4 regions of the Ferdinandcohnia sp. SAFN-114 genome follow, and region 2 is predicted to be linked to each of the others. Evidence: riboswitches for the same ligand, from Rfam matches in the RefSeq annotation. Region 2 holds a riboswitch; each other region holds the start of a gene.
The links. A riboswitch is a leader RNA that binds a small molecule or an ion and turns the genes downstream of it on or off. The one in region 2 is predicted to bind S-adenosylmethionine.
Positions count from the first base shown of each region.

Region 1: another riboswitch for S-adenosylmethionine. It lies ahead of ACR65M_RS19565 (O-acetylhomoserine aminocarboxypropyltransferase/cysteine synthase family protein); the one in region 2 lies ahead of ACR65M_RS02420 (iron-containing alcohol dehydrogenase family protein).
Region 3: another riboswitch for S-adenosylmethionine. It lies ahead of ACR65M_RS07090 (Fur-regulated basic protein FbpA); the one in region 2 lies ahead of ACR65M_RS02420 (iron-containing alcohol dehydrogenase family protein).
Region 4: another riboswitch for S-adenosylmethionine. It lies ahead of ACR65M_RS26365 (aliphatic sulfonate ABC transporter substrate-binding protein); the one in region 2 lies ahead of ACR65M_RS02420 (iron-containing alcohol dehydrogenase family protein).

Region 1 is NZ_JBPFDQ010000071.1:1,522-7,679, reverse strand. Features, by position in the region: gene ACR65M_RS19580 (MetQ/NlpA family ABC transporter substrate-binding protein) at 1-145, opposite strand, end outside; gene ACR65M_RS19575 (methionine ABC transporter permease) at 162-761, opposite strand; gene ACR65M_RS19570 (methionine ABC transporter ATP-binding protein) at 859-1,884, opposite strand; SAM riboswitch class I at 2,036-2,143, opposite strand; gene ACR65M_RS19565 (O-acetylhomoserine aminocarboxypropyltransferase/cysteine synthase family protein) at 2,273-3,571, opposite strand; SAM riboswitch class I at 3,642-3,742, opposite strand; gene ACR65M_RS19560 (MFS transporter) at 3,932-5,326, opposite strand; gene ACR65M_RS19555 (TerC family protein) at 5,376-6,152, opposite strand.
Region 2 is NZ_JBPFDQ010000004.1:97,221-103,378, reverse strand. Features, by position in the region: gene ACR65M_RS02430 (methionine ABC transporter ATP-binding protein) at 1-142, opposite strand, end outside; gene ACR65M_RS02425 (MetQ/NlpA family ABC transporter substrate-binding protein) at 260-1,093, opposite strand; gene ACR65M_RS02420 (iron-containing alcohol dehydrogenase family protein) at 1,157-2,266, opposite strand; SAM riboswitch class I at 2,361-2,478, opposite strand; gene ACR65M_RS02415 (alpha-hydroxy acid oxidase) at 2,625-3,767, shown strand; gene ACR65M_RS02410 (endo-beta-N-acetylglucosaminidase) at 4,291-6,158, shown strand, end outside.
Region 3 is NZ_JBPFDQ010000015.1:54,070-60,227, forward strand. Features, by position in the region: gene ACR65M_RS07070 (nitrite reductase) at 1-618, shown strand; partial or broken gene ACR65M_RS07075 (pentapeptide repeat-containing protein) at 717-1,528, shown strand; gene ACR65M_RS07080 (TetR/AcrR family transcriptional regulator) at 1,558-2,163, opposite strand; gene ACR65M_RS07085 (SDR family oxidoreductase) at 2,352-3,110, shown strand; gene ACR65M_RS07090 (Fur-regulated basic protein FbpA) at 3,206-3,403, opposite strand; SAM riboswitch class I at 3,487-3,590, opposite strand; gene ACR65M_RS07095 (NAD(P)-dependent oxidoreductase) at 4,002-4,637, opposite strand; gene ACR65M_RS07100 (Rrf2 family transcriptional regulator) at 4,779-5,231, shown strand; gene ACR65M_RS07105 (ABC transporter ATP-binding protein) at 5,835-6,158, shown strand, end outside.
Region 4 is NZ_JBPFDQ010000159.1:72-4,688, forward strand. Features, by position in the region: gene ACR65M_RS26360 (ABC transporter permease) at 115-945, opposite strand; gene ACR65M_RS26365 (aliphatic sulfonate ABC transporter substrate-binding protein) at 996-1,991, opposite strand; SAM riboswitch class I at 2,109-2,218, opposite strand; gene ACR65M_RS26370 (Crp/Fnr family transcriptional regulator) at 2,569-3,072, shown strand; gene ACR65M_RS26375 (hypothetical protein) at 3,120-3,278, opposite strand; gene ACR65M_RS26380 (aldo/keto reductase) at 3,386-4,303, shown strand.

The sequences.
Region 1 (6,158 bases), on a different contig from region 2:
GAACAGCTGACGCACCTACAACAAGCTTTTTATTTCCTTCTGCTTCTTGAGTGTCTCCTCCATCACCAGCATCGTCATTTCCGCCACAAGCAACTAGGGCAAATGAAAGTAGTCCAAATAGTAGTACATAAAGTAATTTTTTCATTGTGTTTTTCCTCCTGTTATCTCTTGTCTGTATGTTTTGTAAAGAAATCACCCACAAATTGAATGATAAATACCAATATTAGTATTGCAACAGTAGCAATAAATGTAATGATCGGTTTATTGCTCTGGAAACCATATAAATATGCAAAATGTCCTAACCCACCTGCACCGATAACTCCAGCCATTGCGGTAAAGCTTACTAATGAGATCGCAGTAACGGTAATCCCAGAAATTAGGGCTGGTAAAGATTCAGGAATTAACACTTTAAAAATGATTGTCGAGTTAGTAGCTCCCATTGAATGAGAAGCCTCAATAACTCCTTTATCGATTTCACGCAAAGCAATTTCAACCATTCTGGCATAAAACGGTGCTGACCCTATAATCAAAGATGGTAACGCAGCATTTGGTCCTAGCATGGAACCCATCATAATTTTCGTGAAAGGTATCAATAGGACAATCAGGATGATGAATGGTATGGAACGAAAAATATTAACAAATGCAGATACAATCCGATTCACCACTGTATTTTCCCATGCATTTCCTTTATCTGTTAAAAAGAGAACTAAACCTAAAAATAAACCAATTATAAAAGTAGCAAGCACGGAGATTGAGGTCATGTATAAAGTCTCTAAAGTTGCTTCCCAAAGATTCCCCCAATTGAGTGCTTGATAATCATTAACTTGTTTTTCCCATTTAAGTAATTCTTGAAATTGTTCAAGCATTTTCAATCACCTCAGCTTCTACTCGTTGTTGTCGAATAAATTCGATGGCTGAAGTGACTTCATTAGCATCACCATCAAGATGTATAAATAATGTTCCATAAGATCCATTTTGGGTTTGTGAAATTTTCCCTTGTAAAATATTCACTTCCACCTTAAAATCTCGGATTAATCTTGTAATTAATGGCATTTCAGCATCTTCACCAACAAAGCTAAGCTGAACCATTTTTCCATTTGGATAACGATCTAATAAATTCTCAACCGTTTCTTTTGTTTCTTCAGGCTCTGTCACTTGCTGAACGAAGCGTTTTGTAATGTTGGCTTGAGGCTTTTTAAATACATCAAGCACTCTTCCCTGTTCAACAAACTTCCCATTTTCCATTACTGCAACTCGATGACAGATTTTACGAATCACATGCATTTCATGGGTAATTAATACGATTGTTAACCCTAAACGCTCATTAATATCAACTAGCAAGTCCAAAATAGAGTCAGTTGTTTGAGGGTCTAATGCAGATGTTGCTTCATCACATAGTAAAACCTTCGGATTATTGGCAAGTGCTCTTGCAATTCCAACCCTTTGCTTTTGACCACCACTTAGCTGTGATGGGTAAGCATCTTCTCTTCCTTCCAGTCCTACAAGCTTAATAAGCTCATTTACCCGTTCTTCTCTTTTAGTTCTTGGCACCTTTGCAATCTCCAGGGGAAAGGAGATATTTTCCCTAACTGTTCGCGACCATAGTAGGTTAAAGTGCTGAAAGATCATACTTATTTCTTTACGAGCATCACGTAATGCTTTTCCTTTAATGGACGTGATATTATGACCAGCAACAGAAATATTCCCTTCTGTTGGAGTTTCAAGCCCATTCAATAAACGGATGAGTGAACTTTTACCCGCGCCACTGTATCCAATGATTCCGAAAATTTCACCTTCATTTATCTGAAGGTCAATATTGTTAACTGCTGTTACAGAATTTGTATTTGTTTGATAAATCTTTTTAACATTTTTTAGTGTTATCACGTTGTCACACCTTCTATTCAGAGAAAACTATGTTTAGTGTATGCGATAATGTAAATAAATAAAGATAATAATTATTCAAATATGCCACGCATATAAAAATAAATGCCTTTCTGCAAAAACGAGCAGAAAGGCACAATTTTGTGATTCCTTCCTCTCATCTTCCAAAGCCCAAAGCTTTGTGTGAATTGGCACCTTTTCAACAGACGTTGACGGTTGCTGGGTTTCATCGGGCACATCCCTCCACCACTCTAAATAAGAGTTATCAGATTTATTTAATTTTTATTATCATACTAAAACAACACGAGAGTAATCTTATCATCTCTATATAAGGGTGTCAACGAAAATATTGTGAACAATTTTTCAGTTATGCAGTCGGCACTGATAAGGCTTAACTGGTTCCATTTGCAGCTTTAATGGCTTGCTCTAAATCTTCTAAAATATCTTCCACATTTTCAATACCAACAGATAAGCGGACTAAGTCCTCTGATACACCAGATGCCTTTAAGTCTTCTGGGCTCAATTGTTGGTGTGTAGTACTAGCAGGGTGAATAATTAAGCTTTTTGCATCTCCTACATTTGCAACATGTGACCAAAGCTCAACACTATTGATTAGCTTTTCGCCAGCTTCTCTTCCACCTTTAATACCGAATACAATTACCGCTCCTGCACCTTTTGGTAAATATTTATCAGCTAGTTGTTTATTTGGATGGTCCTCTTCACCTGGATACAACACCCATTCAACCCCAGGGTGATTTTTAAGATAAGAAACAACTTTTTTCGTATTCGCAATATGCTCCTTCATTCGAACATGCAATGTTTCTAAACCTAAATTGAATTGGAATGAATTATATGGACTAATAGCTGGACCTAAATCACGTAGTAGTTGAACTCTTGCTTTAATTATAAAGGCTACTGGTCCCAATGCTTCCGCAAAGACTAAATCATGATAACTAGGATCTGGAGTTGTAAATCCAGGGAACTTTGGTGAATTCCAATCGAATTTACCTCCGTCTACTATAATTCCACCCATGGTTGTTCCATTACCTAGTAACCATTTTGTAGCTGAATGGATAACAATGTCTGCTCCATGCTCAATTGGTCTACATAAATATGGTGTTGCAAAAGTATTGTCAACAATTAGTGGAATACCTGCTTCATGAGCAATGTTAGCAACTGCCTCAATATCTAGTATATCTAAGCTAGGGTTTCCGATTGTTTCAGCAAAGATTGCTTTTGTATTTGGTGTTATTGCTTGACGGAAATTTTCAGGATTTTTTGGATCTACTAAATGCGTTTTAATTCCATATTTAGGTAGAGTATTAGCAAATAGATTATACGTTCCACCGTATAAAGTAGAAGCAGATACAATCTCATCTCCTGCTCCCGCAATGTTAAGGATTGAAGTCGTAATGGCTGCCATTCCGCTAGCAACTGCTAATGCACCTACTCCACCTTCTAATTGAGCTACTCTTTCTTCAAAAACAGTAGTAGTTGGGTTGTGGATTCGAGTATAAATATAACCGTTTTCCTTTAATCCAAAGAGATTTGCTGCATGTTCAGTAGTATTAAATTTGAACGCATTTGATTGGTAGATAGGAACTGCTCTAGCACCGGTTACTGGATCTGCCTCAAGACCCCCATGTATTGCAATCGTTTCTGGTCTGAAATTTTTTTGTTTTTCACTCATATTAATCTCTCCCTCTTTGATTAAATAAAAAAACCTCTTCGATAAGAAGAGGTTGTATGTATGGTCTCTCTTCTTATCTTTCAGGCAAAAAAAGCCTGCTGGATTTAGCACCGTGTAAATACCGGTTGCCGGGTTTCATAGGGCCATTCCCTCCACCACTCTTGATAAGATAAACTATTAAGTTTTTACTTTTATGATTAATTTGATGTTAACCCTTTTTCATTCACAAGTCAATGAAAATATTTTGAAAAAACAAGATATTCCAAATTACTTGTATTTTTTGTGAAAATCGACAACACTAATTAAACATTCATGTTAATGCTACAAAATTCGTCCATTTTTCCCGGGAAATACGACATATTAAGATATTTTCGCGATTTGTTTTTCCTCTTTCTGAAAGGATTTCCCAGTAAAAACAAATAGGAAATAGAGAGAACCTATTAAATATAAGACAGATGTAATTGTAAAAACATAAGCATAGCCCCAATAAGCACCATACAGCATCACAATCGAGGTTGATATTGGCCCCATTAAAGCCCAGCCTAATGAAAATACCATTTGGTTAACAGAGTTGGCCAGTCCTTTCATAGAATCATCAACCCGCCCCATAACAAGAGATGCTTGGATCGGGTTTCCTGCATTCATTAAGGCTTGTCTAAATAAAAAGCCAATGGCCGCTATGTAAAGATTTTCGGTATACCCTGTCAGCAAGAGGAAAGGCAATGATGATAGTTGTAGATAAACAACTACTTCTCCTACCTTACTAACAATGGCTGGTCCAATAATCATCGCGATCGCTGTTGCTGCTTGTCCCAATGATAAAATGAGACCAATTACTGTATTACTTGCTAAAAACCGGTCAGCAAAATACAAATTTAGGTAAGGAATAACTAATCCTGATCCAAACCCTATGATCATTTGAGCAAATGCAAACATCGCAATTAACTTTATTTGTGATTTATTTGTTCGCAGCTTCTGCCTAAATGACGCCACTGTTTTAATCTCAGGTTGTTTCCTTGGCTGTTCATTCATTTTAAGTATCGGTAAAATACCAGCCATATAAATGATAGTTGCAATTAATAATGTGATTCTTACACTCCAAAGTCCACTCAAATGAAAGATAAATTGAAAGGCATCAGAAAATGCCCCTCCCGCAATATTTCCTACTACTTGTGCGGCCATCATGATTGCTGAATGAAAACTAAAAAGGTGAACCCTTTGTGAAGATGTGGAGTTTTCCGCTAACCACGGGATTCCAGATACTTGAATAAATGCAGTCGACACCCCTGTAATAAATGCAGTTCCAATCAGTAACTGATCAATTTCTAGTATACTTCTAGCAAAAAAGGCGAATGTAGAAATCGCAACTCCAAGAACCATCACTTTCTTTCTGCCAAATTTATCACTCATAAGCCCTGCGGGTACGAGAATTAAGGCAGATGCTAAAGCAGTCATTGCAATAATTGTTCCGTTCGTTTGCTCGGAGTAACCTAGCTCTCTTACATAAAAGTTATACATGATTGTGTACATACCCATGCCTAATTGTGTAAAAACAGTTGCTAGGATAAATCGTTTGATGTTTTGATTGTATGCTTTATATTGCGTTTTCCATCCGGTGACAATGCTCATATGTGCTCCTATAATTATGTGATAAATATGATATTTCGACTCCCTAAATATCATACAACTTTTTAGACAAATTGCAATATACCGAATACAAAAATGATGTATATTTTTAAAATAAATAAAAGCGATAACCCAATTGGATTATCGCAGTTAAACAGACATTATTCTTTCGCTTTTTTTATGCATTGCCTTCTTGAAGCGTTTTCTTATTACTTGGTGCAAACCAACCGAGTAGTGCAATGCCAACTAATACTCCATAGAAGATAATTGTCCAAACAGTACTATGCGGGAAATCATGGTCTAAAATACCAATATCCTCATGAGCAAGGGTAATTACAGCAAGTTTGACACCGACCCAGGCGACAATTGCATATGCGGTTGTTTCCAATGCAGGTCGCTTCTCAAGAAGTTGCACAAACCAAGTTGCAGCAAACTTAATCAATACGAGGCCAGCAATACCCCCAAGAAGAATAACAATGAATTGCCCTCCATCCATACCACCGAAATTGCCAAGAGGTGATTCTGGAAGACCAAGGGCTAGAGCAACCGCAGCTAAGATTGAATCAATAGCAAAAGCAAGATCCGCTAATGCAATTTTTCCTACAGTTGGCCAAAATCCTTTACCAGCAGATTCTTTTTCATCATCCTTATGAATGTCCTTATTTTCCTTACCAAACTTTGCTTGGATGATATGCTTTAATCCTAAATAAAGAAGATAAGCTGCCCCTATCGCTTGTATTTGCCAAACGTTTGCTATAAAGGAAATAGCAAAAAGTGCTCCAAAACGGAAAACAAAAGCCATGAGTATTCCGTAATTGATTGCCTTTTTTTTCTGTTCTTCAGGTAAATGCTTGGCTATGATTGCTAGAACTAGAGCATTGTCCGCTGATAATAACCCTTCCAAACCAATTAGGATTAACAATGCCCAGGCATATTCAAGCCATATTGACTCCATGAATGT
Region 2 (6,158 bases):
TAAGGGTACTTTTCCCTGCACCGCTGTAACCAATCACACCATATATCTCCCCCTTTTTTACAGAAATGGAAACATTCTTTAACGCGTGAATTGAACCTTGTTTAGCTGTAAAAGTCTTTGAGATTCCCACTAGTTCAATCATTTGTAAAACTCCCTTCTGAGCAGGTATACACCTTCACTTTTTTAATAATGTTTTGCAGTTGGCGTTTAAAGGAGGACGCAGTATAAATAGGGTTACCACGTCCTCCTGTAGCTTTTTTTACCAAGATGGAATAACAGATCCTTTGAATTCTTCTTCAACGAATTTAGCAATTTCCTCACTGCGATAAATATCCGCTAATTTCGTTAAAACTTCATCATCTTTGTTTTCAGTTCTTACTGCAGCATGGTTCACATATGGAGAATCCTTAGGTTCAATAAATATGGCATCCTCGGATGGTGTAAAACCTGCTTCAATAGCAAAGTTCGTATTTATAGCTGCTGCATCAAGTTCTTCCAGTTGACGTGCGATTTGTGCAGAGTCAAGTTCAATGAACTCATAATTATTTTTATTTTCCACAATATCCTTTACAGTTGAATTGATTCCGGTATCTGGATTCAGCTTAATAAATCCAGCTTTTTCAAATAGAAGTAGTGCACGTCCGCTGTTTGTAGGGTCACTAGGTAATCCAATTTTAGCACCGTCTTTTAGCTCTGAAACATCCTTCACCTTTAATGAATAAACACCCATTGGGAATGTAACAGTATCAAACGATTTTATAAGGTCCAAATTACGGTCTTCTTTAAATGCATTAAAGTACGGCTCAGTTTGGAAGATATTTAAATCAAGCTCTTCTTCATCCAAAGCAATATTTGGCATAACATAATCGGTAAAGACTTTTATTTCAATATTTAGGTTTTCTTTTTCAGCAAGTTCTTTTACCTTTTCAAGAATTTGTTCGTGAGGGCCTGCAGTTACACCAATAACCAGCTTTTCGTCACTATATAAACCTTCTGCTTTTTCGTCCTTTGAACCACTTGAACTACTTTCACCGCAGGCTGCAAGAACCGAGATAATTAAAACTAATAAACTAGCAAATAACCACTTTTTCATGTTTATTCCTCTTTTCGTATTATGTTAATATTATGGCTTGTATTTATGCTTATTCTGTTTCTATCAATTGACTCTAGAGAAAGTAAGATTTTCCACCTTACTTATAGCTGATAATAGTGCATCCTTTGAAATAGTTATATCCATAAAATGAATAGATTCTTGTGGGAGAGTTGCCTTTTTAATTATTGCTTCCAAAAGAGTTTTGTTTTCCGGATCAATATTTAAGTCTTTTAAATTTACTGGAAGTCCCCATTCATGATAATAGCTTGATAGTCTTAAAAGCTCTTGTTCTTTATTTTCTAGAGCTAACTGGACCAGAGTTCCATATGCAACAAGCTCACCATGTAAAAAGTTTTTGGCTTGGTTTGCTTCAGTAAGGCCATTATGAATGGAATGTGCTCCTGCTACTCTTCCTGCCTTTCCACCGAAGCCGCCGACCATACCGCCAGTCATAATAATGGCCTCAATTACTCTAACCAGTTCATCAGAGACACTTCCTTCAGAGGTAGATTGGATAGCTGCTGTGGCATCCTGTAGTAGAACATCTCTGCAAATAGATGCTGAGAACCTTGAAACCTTTAGCCAAACCGGTAGCTCTTGATTTTTGAAAAACGCAGAAATTAATGCCTCTGCTTCGTAATACTTCGCTAGTGTATCACCAATTCCTGCTCGTAGGTACTTTACTGGAGCTAAGGCAATAACAGCAGGCTCAATAAGTACTAAGGTATTGGCAAGAGGGAATTCAGTGTAGTGTGTAAAAACTCCATTTTGGTCATAAAAGACACTAAGTGGAGTCCATGCCGCACATGTAGATGCAATGCTTGGAATCAATATTGATTTTATACCTGCATTAATTGCTGAAGCCTTCGCAGTGTCTAGTGCAGTTCCGCCTCCGATGCCAATAACTGCATCAACTGAGTTTACTGATAGCTGATTAGAAATACTTTCAACCTTTTCTAAAGTGCAGTGACCCTCAATGAAAGTAAAGCTCGAAATAGGGGAATTGGTTATTTTCTCAGGCAAATAGGTGGATACTGCATTCCAGGCCTTCTTACCGCATACTATATGAATTTTTTGAACCTTTAACTCAGATAAAAGGGGTTCTAGTTCCTTAAGGATCCCTTCACCAATTCTAAAATGACCGGGTGCTCCTTTTACTGTTTGTGTTGACATATAATTCATCCCTCCATTCTTTTAAGTAATTTACCAGATAATAAAAAATGCCTCTCATAAAGAGAGGCATGGATATACTTTAGAAGTAGCACCTCTCTCATTTTTCAAAATACATTGTATTTTGCAGGATTTAGCACCTGTTCATGTCTTCGTTTAACATGAATGGTTGCCGGGCTTCACAGGGCCAGTCCCTCAGCCGCTCTTAATAAGAGATTGTTATGAAATTTATTATTTTGATATTAAACTTGTTTAAAAGGTAAGTCAATCTTTTTTTTCTAAATTGTCAAAACTCCAATTGACTACCCCATTTTTAAGTAGTAGGGTAATTACAATAAATATGGAAAGAAGGCTTTATACAATGAATATATCAAAAGTTAAAGATGCGTACATAGAGAATATTGTGAAGGATGAATATTTTCCGGTCTCCTATGTGGAATTAGAGGAGGAGGCAAAAAAGAAAATGTCTGCTGGAGGCTTTGGGTATGTTCGTTCAGGAGCAGGTGGCGAAGTGACATTGAGGCAAAACCAAGAATCATTTAACAAGTATTCCATAGTACCAAGGATTTTACGGGATGTATCAAATATTGATACAAGCATCACCTTGTTCGGAAAAACATACCCCCATCCTTTTTTACTTGCCCCGGTTGGAATGTTAAAGCTGGCACATGAAGAGGCAGAATTGGCAGTGTCAAAAGCAGCCGCTGCTTGTCATGTGCCTTTTGTCCAAAGCACTGTTTCAAGCTATTCGATTGAAGATGTAGCAAAGGTATCCGGTAGTAGCTCAAAATGGTTTCAACTTTATTGGTCAAATAATAAGGAGATTTCCTTTAATATGGTTAAACGAGCAGAGGAGGCGGGTTACGAAGCAATTGTTTTAACTGTTGATACAGTTATGATGGGCTGGAGAGAAGAAGATATGAAGAATCGTTTTTCACCATTAAAGCTTGGGGTAGGGAAAGCGAATTATGAACAGGATTCGGTATTCTTATCCTCTTTAGATAGTCAAGATTTAGAGTCTATTATTCAAGGAATCTTAGATAATATTCACCATCCTTCACTTAACTGGACTCATGTCGCTGATTTAAAGGAACGGACCTCATTGCCAATTTTAATAAAGGGGATTCTTAGTTCGGATGATGCTAGACTTGCGGTTAAGAATGGTGTAGATGGAGTTATTGTTTCCAATCATGGAGGTAGGCAGCTTGATGGTGTCATTTCAGCCATTGATGCATTGCCACTTATAGTGGAAGAGGTAAAGGGTGAAATTCCTGTCTTATTTGATAGTGGGATTCGACGAGGTTCTGATATTGTTAAGGCACTTGCGTTAGGGGCGGATGCGGTCTTTATTGGCAGACCGTTTGTATATGGACTTGCAGCTGCAGGACAGAAAGGTGTAGAGAAGGTGCTTGGCAACTTTATTCAAGATACAAAGGTTTCCATCGCATTGGCTGGTGCATCTAGTGTAAAAGACCTTAAAACACTCAGACTAATTAAATCATAATTTGGGTTTGTCTAATATATTTATAGTTTTGTCCGATATCATCAACATTTTGTTTATATCCAAAAATTGAATTAGTTAGAATGCCTTCCGAGCGAATCGGAAGGCTTTTAATATGGCTTGAAAATTGGTTATCTATATTTTTACTAAATTTAATACATTTTATCTTTCAATGATTAGGAAATTTGTAATGGTAACTAATGCTCATGTATTTTTACCTATATAAAAAAGGGATGGGTGTTTTTATGGAGTAATTTTAGAAATAATGGAAAAAGCTTCTATAAAATAAAAAATCACTGATGGGGGAGGTTATCACCCCTATTTTAATAGAAAAAGCAGCTAATAGAAGATAGTAAATACGGACCTTTTATTTTGTAAGTGTTTTCATTAACTTTGTAGGGAGGCATAGAACAGAGGGCATGTTTTAAGCTTCGTTAGATAGAAAAATGAAATGGAAAGGGAGAGATGGAATATGTTTGAAAAAAAGCAGTGTTTCTGGATGGGTATTTTTTTCTGCTTGTGTATTATGATTTTGGCACCAAGTGCAACCTTTGCTAAACAGCCGGAATCATCCTATTGGTATCCGGAACAACTATTAGACTGGGCACCAGATAAGGATCAAGATGCTATTTATAACCGTAGCCAGACTCCATTAGCAGAGCGGGAGGTACTTTATAAAGTAAATGAAAATGCACAGTCAGAAGCAAAATTAGTTGCTTTATCTGCCCTTAACCCTACCACTAGCGGGGTTCCTTCTCAGGGAGGAGAAGACTTTTTTGCCAATACATTTAGTTATTGGCAATATGTAGATCTTATGGTGTATTGGGCAGGTTCTTCAGGGGAAGGAATTATTGTTCCACCAAGTGTAGATGTAACGGATGCTGCTCATAAAAACGGTGTACCTATTTTAGGAAACGTTTTCTTCCCACCTATTGTCTACGGTGGCAAGGAGGAATGGGTGAACCAAATGCTGACCCAGCGGGAAGATGGTTCTTTTCCAGCGGCAGATAAACTATTAGAGGTAGCGAACTATTATGGATTTGATGGTTGGTTTATTAATCAGGAAACAGATGTCAAAGATGTAGAAGTGGCACAAAAAATGCAAAAGTTCCTTGTTTATTTGCAGAAGCATAAGCAGGAAGACATGCATATCATGTGGTATGATTCAATGACAAAAGACGGGAATATCGATTGGCAAAATGCATTGACAGATAAAAACAGTAGCTTTTTACAGGACGGAAAGAAGCGGGTATCCGACAGTATGTTTTTGAACTTTTGGTGGCGGGACCAACAATCATCCTTTAATAAAGCACAGGAAATAGGAAGAAGCCCTTATGATTTATTTACTGGAATCGATGTAGAAGCAAATGGAACAAGTACAAAGGTTCCTTGGCAGGGAATCTTTCCTGAAGGCAAAACACCACTAACATCTTTAGGAATTTACCGCCCAGATTGGGCCTTTAAGACATCCGAAAGTATTGAACAGTTCTATCAAAAGGAAAATGAGTTTTGGGTTGGTGAGTCTAGTAATCCTACAACCACAGCTAACAATGGCTCATGGAAAGGGATTGCTCACTATTTCACAGCCAAAACAGTCATTAAGGAATTACCTTTTGTCACACATTTTAATACTGGTAGCGGAAAGTTTTTCGCAGTTGATGGAAATAAGGTAAGTAACCAATCCTGGAATAATCGTAGTCTACAAGATATCCTGCCAACCTGGCGTTGGATAAAAGAGGGCGGACAAGCAATTGATGTTGGTTTTGATTGGGAAATCGCTTATAACGGGGGAAGTTCATTAAAGCTTTCAGGTGCTATTGATAAAAGCAATCCTACTCATATTAAGCTTTATAAAACCAATCTACCGATTCAAAAAGATACGGAAATCGCTCTAACCTACAAAACAGATATGAAAAAACCTAATATGAAAATAGGAGTCAGCTTCGTTGACAATCCTGACCAGTTTACATTTTTCGATATTAAAAAACAAAGTCATAATCAGTGGATGACTGAAACGATAAAGTTGAAAAAGCACAAAGGTCATAATATCGCAGCTATCTCACTTTTAGTTGACGGTAACGAGAATGTGGAATACTTTACAACGAATATTGGAGAAATTAAAGTTTATAACAAAAAGGACAAACAACATATTTACTCCCCGGAACAAAGCAAAATTAATGAGATCAGCTTTAACAAGGGAATCTATTCTGATATCTCACTTGCTTGGGAGCCGTCTGATTCCGATATTAGTCATTACGAAATTTATCGAGTATTACCAAACAATCAAAAGCAGTTAGTCGGCACAACGCCAAACCATGTGTATTTTCTTTCTAATCTTAAACGAAATGGAAAAGAAAATAGCACAACCTTAGAGATTGTTACCGTAAACAAGGA
Region 3 (6,158 bases), on a different contig from region 2:
ATGGATGAAGATGTGAAAAAAATAAAGATTGCCATTAATGGTGGCATTGGATTTGGTGCAAAGTTGAATGCAAAGCAACTTGTAGCAATTTCTAAATATATGAATGAAGATGAAGAGCTTGAACTGACGACATTCCAGCAGCTATACATTGAAATTCCTGAATTTCAAAAGGATGAAATCATTGAAGAATTCGAGCGGGTAGGATTAACTTGTTATCCAGTTGGAAACTTCGTTAAGAGTTTAAGAACGTGCAATTTTTGCAAAGGGGAAGAGGAAGAAGGCATGCCAGTTGCAAAGGAAGTTAATCGCCGTATTGCTGGGAAGCCTGTACCATTTACACTTAGGGTGGCATATACGGGTTGTCCGGTAGGCTGCGGTGAGCCGCTTGTTAATGACATCGGGATCATGAAAATCAGAGATCACTATCATTTATATGTTGGTGGGAAAGCAAAAGGAAAGGATGCTGAGGTTGGTACTTTATTGAAAGAGAACCTAACACCAGAAGAACTCTATGGTTCTATCGAAAATATCATTTCTACATATGCAGAGCAGGGTAAAAAGCGGGAGCAATTTTATAAATTCGTTAAGCGAATAGGGATAGACCAACTCACCAGCTAACAACGGGACAGTAGAGGTTGTTGTCCCAAATAATTGTATAAATTGATTATATCTTCATTTATACTTGGGATATATCAAGGTAATATGGAAGTGTTAGTATGAATGATTATTTTAAATCTGATTGTACTCATTGTTTTGGATTATGTTGTGTAGCCTTACCTTATGGGAAATCATCAGATTTTCCCTTTAATAAAGATGGTGGAGAGCCATGTCGCAATTTATGTTCAGATAGCCGTTGTAAAATTCATGAGGGATTAAGGGAAAAAGGGTTTCGTGGATGTGTTTCTTATGAGTGCTTTGGAGCCGGTCAACATGTCTCACAAACAATCTATAAAGGTAATGATTGGAGAGACAATTCAGAGCGAGCCAGTGAAATGTTCGAGGTATTTCCACTTGTACAACAACTACATGAAATGCTTTGGTATCTCAATCAAGCATTAAACTTGAGGGAAACTCAGTCATTTCATCTTAGTATGCAAAGTCTATACAACGAAACGTTACAATTAACGAAGAAAGCCCCTAAAGAAATTATACGGCTAGACATCGTCTCCCATAGAAGAGGGTTAATGAATACTTACAAGAAACTAGTGAAGTATACCGAAAAGATTTAACCGGAAAAAGGAAAGAGAAACAGAAACGGAAGGGTCTTGATTTCGTAGGTGCCAATCTAAAAGGGGCTGATTTGCAGGGTGCTAACTTCCGAGGAACTCTACTAATAGCAGCTAATCTGAGCCATGCTGATTTAAGAAAAGCTGACTTTATTGGTGCTGATCTTCGTGATGCAGACTTAAGTCATGCAAACCTAGATGATGCTCTTTTTCTAACACAGTCTCAAATCAATTCAGCTAGAGGAAATGTACATACAAAAATACCGAATTTTTTAGTTAGACCAGATCATTGGATAAAATAAAAATGCTAGGGACAGTTAACTGTCCCATATTATTTTTTCACTGGTTTCACAACAGAATCAGCCCGATTGTATTTGACTATTTCGAGGAGTTGTTCTGCCATGAATTGTGGACTGTATTTAAACCCGCCATTAATCCATTCTACGACCATCCCTAATATTGCATATGCTTGGTAATTGGCGTGAATCTCCCTATCAATTTTTTGATTGGTGAGTACGTCATGCAAGTCAGTTAAGACGAGATCCTTTAAGACGGTACAAAACTTATTTTGAAAGCCTGTTAAAGTGTGTGTTCTGACGATATGTGTATAAAAATTTGCGTATTTAAAGACATGGTCAAATATTTTTACCGCGGACGTAGATAGTTTTTTAATTTCCAATACTTCAACACCTTTATAGGGTTCCCGATAAGATTCAATCAAGTCAGTGATGACTTCATCCATAATCTCATGTAGAATATCTTCTTTATATTGAAAATGCTTATAAAATGTACCACGATTTAGGTCCGCAACCCGTACAATATCTGATATCGAAATCTTCTTTAAGTCTTTTTCATTCATTAAGGATAGTAATGCATCTTTCATTGCTCGCTTTGACTTTACAATTCGGCGGTCAAGATAGTCATTATTACTAGACATAAACATCCTCCCATGTTTGATAAAACAAAAATACTAGACAAATTCATATATATTTGTTTATTAGTAAACACTTAATCATGGTTTTGCTGATTGTAAGCGTATTATTCTTCTTATTATACTATAGATAGTTGTTGATTAACGTACAACTGTTTATTAAAATGCATTCTATCATAATTGGAGGAATGAACATGAGGCTAGAGAAAAAAGTAGCAGTTGTTACAGGTGCCGCTTCTGGTATGGGAAAATCAATTGCAATTCTGTACGCAAATGAAGGTGCAAAAGTAGTCGTTTCAGATATTAATATTGAAGCTGCTAATGCAACTGTTGATGAAATCAAGATAAATGGCGGAGAAGCTATCGCTGTTATGACCAATGTTGCAAAAGAAGAAGATATTCAACACTTAATTAATTCTGCTGTAACGAAGTATGGAACAGTAGATATTTTAGTAAATAATGCAGGAATTATGGACAACTTTGAACCAGCTGGAGAAATTGAAGACGAGAAATGGGAAAGAATTTTTGCGGTAAATACAACGAGTGTAATGCGCGCAACCCGTAAAGTACTGCCAATCTTTTTAGAGAAAAAGGCTGGGGTTATTATCAACGTAGCATCTGCAGGCGGACTTCAAGGGGCAAGAGCTGGTGCTGCTTATACCGCCTCTAAACATGCGGTAGTTGGATTCACGAAAAACACCGGTTTCATGTATGCTCAAAGTGGGATTCGTTGTAACGCGATTGCACCAGGCGGTGTTGAAACTAATATCAGTGCTTCGATGACTGGCAGAAGTGATTTTGGAATGGGCCGTATTATGCCAGGATTGGCTATCAATCCACGTACAGGTAAACCGGAAGAAATCGCAAGTATTGCACTATTCCTTGCATCAGATGACGCAAGTTTTGTCAACGGAACAGTCATCACCGGGGATGCGGGTTGGACAGCATATTAGGAAATGAAAAAGCTTGGGTCACATATGGTGATCCAAGCTTTTTGGCATATTTTATTCTAATTTGAAACAAGTTTTGTTCCTTCAAGGAAAGACTTTTAAAAGTTTTTCCAACGTATTGATCCGTAACCAGTATGTGGATGTCCTTTAGATTGAATTTTAAAGTACTCATGTTCTAATTCGGGCAGGGATAATTCAAATAGATGTTTTCCATCTTTTTTATACATGTTACACGCAATTAGTTTCCGAATGATCTCATTTTTACGTTTCTCAACAGTTTCTTTTAATATAGCCATAATCATCTCTCTCCTTTCGTAATTGGCTTTCAAAAGACCCAATAACAAGATAAGAAGAGGCTTTTTTATGATTAGGGTAACCTCACTTATCTTTCAAGCTTGTTAGCTTGCAGGATTTAGCACAGTATTCAACGAATCTGTTGCTGAGGTTTCACAGGGCCAGCCCCTCCACCTCTCTTGATAAGTTTTTATAAGTTTGTACAAATGAAACACCCTAGACGTAATGGATGTTATTTATAGTTTAACCATATTATTCCGATGTGTCTACTTGTATTTATGAAATTTTGCAAAATGTAATGATTTCGTAAAAAATAAGGACGCGAAAAGGGGGCATAAAAAAGAGACAAGATTCATAACCCAAGGGGTTAATCAACCTGTCTCTCAATTCCAAATTTGATTTTAAGATGAAACCAAAAGGGTCCTCTGTAGAAATGACTTCGATTTCTGCAGGAAATACTTTGTTTTTCATATGTTTGCCTCTTAAAATAATAGAATAAAAGGCATAGGATGAAATAGACTTCCGTATGACTGTGGGGATAATTAACAGGAGGTACCGCATTGTCCTGTTCTGGGACAAGGAACCTGTCCCTGTGTCCCATTAAGCTTCGCCGACGACTGTAAATCTTTGGTTAAGGTGTTTGGGGTTTTCGATTTCGTCAATTACTGCGATGGCAAAGTCAGCGTAGCTAATGTAGCTTTCGCCTTTTGAGTTAACGAGTAAATTGTCTTTACCAGTTTGATAAGTACCAGTTCTTTTTCCCTCTGAATCAAATACTGCAGATGGACTGATAAATGTCCAAGTGATATCTGCTGTTTCTTTAAGTTCTTGAAGATTTCGTGCTTGACCATTGGCTGTTGGTTTTACAAAGTCTGGAAACTCTGGTGTGTCGATGAGTTGAAGGGTTTTTGCCTCATCAACATAAAGACTTCCTGCACCACCAACAACTATGATTCTTGTATCTGTTCCTTTAACAGCCTCAATTAATGCATGGCCGGCATCTACGTGGGCTTGTTCTTCTCCAAGTGGCGCACCAAAAGCATTAACTACTACATCGAGATCCTCAACATCAGCTTTTATTAATTCAAAAATATTTTTTTCTAAAACAGATACTTGATTGTTCTGTATTTTAGATGCATCCCTAACGATTGCTTTAACTTCATGTCCTCTTTTAACTGCTTCTTTTAAAATTAGGCTTCCTGCTTTACCATTTGCACCAATAATTCCAATTTTCATTATAGTTACCTCCTATGTGGTTTAGCTTGTAATTATATTGATTACATGTAATGATTATAGTTACATGTATAGTTAATGTCAATACATTCAACTTTTAGGTATAATAAACGTACGATTAGGAATGAAAGAAAGGTGACAGCGATGTCCATCAGTAGTAGATTTTCTGTTGGAATTCATATACTTTCCCTCATAAAGTTATCGAAAGAGGGGGAATGTTCATCAGGATTTTTAGCATCAAGTGTAAATACAAATCCAGTAGTTATTAGAAAAATTATGGGAATGCTTAAAAAAGCAAACTTAATTGAAGTACACCCGGGAGTTGCAGGTGCAAAACTCGCAAGAAAATCAACAGAGATTACAATGCTAGATGTCTATAAGGCAGTTGATGTAGTAAGAGAAGGAGAGCTGTTTAGCGTCCATGACAATCCTAATCCGGAATGCCCCGTCGGCAGAAATATTCAAAATGCCATTGAACCCTTATTTGTACAAGCTCAATTCGCTATGGAGAAAATCTTAGCAAACGTAACCCTAGAAGACATTATAAACGGCATCAACGAAGTTGGGACAGAGGGACAGGTACAGCGACCCAAATGAGATATGAATATTTTAGGTTCATAAAGAGGGTGTCAATCCATGTTGGATTGACACCCTCTTTTATTTTTTAGGATAAGCAATATTTCATAACACACTGGGTGTTAATTGAAATGATTGGAGCGGATGGCACAAGACTCCTGCCGGAATAGTGATCCTTGCGAGAACCCGCAGCGAGGTATGAGCGAGGAGGCTTGCGGATCGCCAGCGGAAAGCGAGTGCCAGAAGCGGAAATCACACCTTTTTCCACTGATAAACATTATTAAGTTAATAGCAACAATCTTTTAGAAAAGAGCATTTAATAAAATAAAACACTAAATATGACTGGAGTTTTGTTTAAAAGTGGAAAAAGCTACAACAATAACAGCATATATGCTAGCGATTTTGGTTATTAGTGGAAAAAGCCATTACTTCAAATCCATATATCCTAAGGCTTTTGGACATATATGGAAAATGTTATAACAAAAACACCAAATATGACAAATTCCTCTAATGAAAATAGATATAAAACCATTCTTTACACTTTCTTTATACTTTTCTGGTCTATTAATTTATACCTACAATTTATTCTAAGCTTAACAACACAACATCGAAAGGATGATAGCTATGTCAGAAACGATTCTTAAAGCAACCAATGTTTCAAAAATATATGGTCAACACAAAGCGCTGGATAAAGTGTCGATTGAAATCAAACGAGGTATGATTTACGGCTTAATCGGGGAGAACGGTGCTGGAAAGTCAACCTTCATGCGCATGGTTATGGGATTAATCAAAATCGATGAAGGAAACATCGAGCTGTTTGGGGAAACAGGTTCGAGGGGATTGCAACAAGCGCGTCGAAAAATGGGTCAATCGATTGAAACACCAGCCCTTTATCCGGAATTAACAGCTAGGGAGAATTTACAAGTGCAAGCTGCAAATGGTGGTGTG
Region 4 (4,617 bases), on a different contig from region 2:
TACAAATTTCACCTTGTTTGGTTTCAAGGTTTATATTTTTAAACCCTGTCGTACCATTCGAAAAGGTTCTAGAAACATTTTGAACTGCCAGCATCTATACTCATCCTTTCAGGTCTACTTCACAAAGCTATCCTGCCAGTGAAGAGTTTTTTCCTCTGTTTTCTTCAAAATGGAGTCTGTTATTTTACCTAAAATCGCAAATAGTACGATGCTTGCAATGACCGTCTCAGGAGAATAGGAGTTTTGGCCAACAACAAGCAAATATCCAATCCCCTGACTAGCGCCCATTAATTCAGCTGCAACGACAAACATCCAACCTAGCCCAAGCCCACTTCGGATTCCAACTAGAAAAGAAGGAAGGGATGCAGGCAATATTACCTTTCTAATTAACTCAAACGATGAAAAATTATAGATTTTCCCTACTTCAATCAACTTTCGGTCAACACCCTGTATGCCTGACACGATGTTTAAATAAACCGGAAAAAATACCCCAACCGCAATTAGTGTAATTTTTGATGGTTCTGCAATCCCCATCCACAAGATAAAAAGAGGTACCCAAGCAAGGGACGGAATCGAACGGAAAGCCTGAATCATCGGGTCTAGTAACTGTTCAGCAATTCTAAAATAGCCGACCAATGAACCAAATATAACAGCAGCAACTACCCCAATGAGAAACCCAAAAAAGATGCGATATAACGTAATCCCAATATGGCTCCACAGACTTCCATCTCCAGCAAATTCAATTATTTTCGCAAGGATAACCGTTGGTGCCGGCATAAGATGACCTTCAAGGACACCAATGTGGCTTAAATATTGCCAAACCACGATTAAAATAGCCGGGATGATACTCCCAAGTAGAACTACTTTTAGACTTCCTGATAATACAAACTCACGCTTCGATTTCACCTTAATTTGTCTAGTCAACGCTCCGCCTTTTGTGCTCATTTTACCGTCTCCTATCACGAGGAAGTGCCGTTTTTAAAGAGGCACAATCCCTATTGTTTAATTACGTTTTCCGCAAACGTAGGATTAATCAATTCCTGAACTAGTTGATCCAATTTAACATCTTTTCCGATGATTTCCTGCGCTTGAAGCACCTTACCTGCTTCGGTTAATGCCTCAATTTGTATTTCACCAGGAACAGGATTAGAAAAATCATTTCGTTCATTTAATTGTTTATTAGCAACTTCAATATCAATATTTGCGGACTTTGCCAAAATTTCCGCTGTTTCCTCTGGATTTTCTAAAACCCATTTACGAGCCTTTTCGTAGACCTCAATGACTTTTTCTACGTACTTGGGATATTTCTCCGCAAACTCAGAACGCACATTTAAGGTTCCATACGTATTAAAATCTGCATTGCGGTAAAAAAGGTTCGCATCCGTTTCTAATTCAACTCTTGCCATATGAGGATCTAACCCCGACCATGCATCCACTTGACCAGAAGATAACGCGGCCGCTCCATCTCCATGCTGGAGGTTAACGATTTCAACATCTGATGGACTTAACCCTTCCTCATTAAGGGCGCGTAATAGGAAAATATATGGATCTGTCCCGATAGTTGCAGCAACCTTTTTCCCTTTTAAATCGCTTATACTTTGAATCTTTGAATCTTTATTTGCGACCAACGCAGTCCACTCTGGCTTTGAGTAAATATACACCGATTCAATTGGAGCTCCCTTTGCTTTTGCCATTAGAGCAGCTGCCCCTGCAGATGAACTGAAATCCGCACTTCCACTATTTAAAAATTCCAATGCTTTATTACTTCCTTGACTTAGAACAAATTCAACCTTAATTCCCTCTTCTTTGAATGCTTCTTCAGCCCACCCAAACTCTTTTAACACAAGACTCGTAGGCGAATAAAAAGCATAATCTAATGTGATTTTTTTAGGTTTTTCACTTCCTTGGCTCGCTTTACTTGTGCTATTCGAACAACCTGCAATTCCAATCAACAGTAATACAGCAATAAAAATAACGCTTATTTTCTTCATGTCTGTACCTCCAGTATTTTTATAGGAAAACTAGGAATAGTACTAATACAACTTCTAACTTGCATATCCTAACGATGAAAAAAGCCCCCTTCTAGTAAGAAGAGGGCTTTTTTCCTCCTCTTATCTTTCAGGTAATTTTACCTGATGGAATTAGCACCTTTTCAAGAATAATCTTGAAGGTTGCCGGGTTTCGTAGGGCCATGTCCCTCCACCGCTCTGGATAAGAGTCCTTTATTAAATTAATACGTTCTAGTTTTACTTTATAAATGGATTATAGAGTGTAAAATACCCAAAGTCAAACACTTTTTGAAAAATTTTCCCTTATTAAAATTTTCGGTGATTATAATCATTCCCTATACAAAACGTTAAATTTGAGACTATAAATACAATCAAAAAACATTTGTGTCATATTTGTGAAGCCCATTGCTTTAATTGAAAATCCATTGTATATTAAGAGTGTAGAAAGTTAGTGAAAAACTTCACAAACTAACTACCCAAGCTGGCAGCTAAAACGATCATATTTTTTTATAACAACTTGTGAATAGTTTCACAATATTAAATAAAAGGGGAGATTAAGATGAGAACATTCTTAAAAGGACCTAAAATGGCAGTTATTTGGACAGTATTACGTGTATGGTTAGGTATTCAATGGCTAGAAGCTGGTTTTCATAAATTGACTGGAGGATTTGACGCAGGCGGATTCCTCCAAGGAGCACTTGCAAAGGCTGGTGGCGAACACCCAGCAGTAGCAGGTTGGTATGCAACATTCCTAGAAGGCTTTGCCGTTCCAAACGTTGATATAATTAACGTACTCATTCCATGGGGAGAAGTTCTAGTTGGACTTGGATTAATCTTAGGTGCTGCAACAATCCCAGCATTAATTGCAGGGGCATTCATGAACCTAAACTTCTTACTTGCTGGAACAGTTAGCACAAACCCAGTACTTTACACATTAGCAGTTATTCTCTTATTTGCAGGCGCTGCAACATACTACTACGGTGTAGATAGATTTGCAGTACCATTCTTAACAAAACGAATTCATACGAAAAAAGATACTAAAACAGCAACAACCACTGCATAACTAAAAAAAGGAGTTCTACCCGATTTTGGGAGAACTCCTTTTATATTCTACTCATCATCAATCTCGCCGTCACCGATTTCATCTTCCTCTTCAATTTCTTCAATTTCCTCGCCTTCCTCAGGTCTTTCGTCATCCCCACAACCCGCTAAGAAAAACATCGGAAATGCTAATAATAACAGCATGAATAAGCGTTTTATTTGGTTCATTACTTAACCTCCTTTTATCTATACTTTCCAATCAATAGCGAAATATGTAAACTAGAAATGGGTAACAGTAATAATATTCCTATATTAAAACTTGGAGGTTTAACACAATGCGAAAAATAAAACTCGGCACTAGTTCACTAGAGGTTCCTGTTATAGCAGTAGGGTGTATGAGAATCAACTCATTAGAAAAGCCTGAGGCGGAAGCGTTTGTACAAACGGCATTAGAAAACGGAGCAAACTTTTTTGACCATGCCGATATTTACGGAAGTGGCACTTGTGAAGAAATCTTTGCAGATGCAATACATATGAACGATGACGTGAGGGAGAAAATCATTCTTCAATCCAAATGTGGCATTCGAAAAGGAATGTTTGACTTTTCAAAAGAACATATACTTAATTCCGTAGATGGAATCTTAAAACGTCTTAAAACGGACTATCTTGATGTTTTACTTTTACATCGTCCAGATGCCCTTGTTGAGCCTGAAGAGGTTGCAGAGGCATTTGATGTGTTGGAATCATCAGGGAAGGTTCGTCATTTTGGAGTCTCTAACCAAAAGCCGATGCAAATACAGTTATTAAAAAAATATGTAAAGCAGCCAATTGTTGCAAATCAGCTGCAATTAAGTATCCCCAATGCCCACATGATTGCAAGTGGTGTTACAACTAATATGCAAATTGATCAATCCATTAACCGTGATGGAGATGTCCTTGATTTTTGCCGATTGAATGACATTACCATTCAACCATGGTCACCTTTTCAATATGGTTATTTTGAAGGACCTTTTCTCGGTAATGAAAAATGTCCAGAATTAAATCAAAAAATTGATGAAATTGCTGAAAAATACGGCGTATCCAATACAACTATTGCAATTGCGTGGCTATTACGTCATCCAGCCAACATGCAGCCGGTAATTGGAACCATGAATATCGAGCGATTAAAGGATTCCGTGAAAGCAAGTGAAGTCCAGTTATCCCGCGAAGATTGGTACAGCATTTTTCAAGCGGCTGGTTATCTACTTCCGTAAATAACAAAGCTTCGCTCACGCCCGTATATTGGCGATAAGCATAAGATTAGCGCTGACAGAAGGCGTCCTTTGCTTTCAAAGGTGATTGGCTTGTGACCTAGAGCCGATGGTGCCTGAGAGCTAGACAAAGCAGGCAAGGGTAAAATTTTTTCGGTTGTGTCTGAGGTTTAGGTAGCTTTGGACTTGCAATAGCAAATTTTGAGGGGGTGTGTCCGAAAGTATGTGTGTCTTCAGACTAGCTAAGGTAAAATCTACTCGGTTGTGTCCGAAGTTCAGGTGACTTCGGACAGGCATAGGTAAAATCTGCGCGGTTG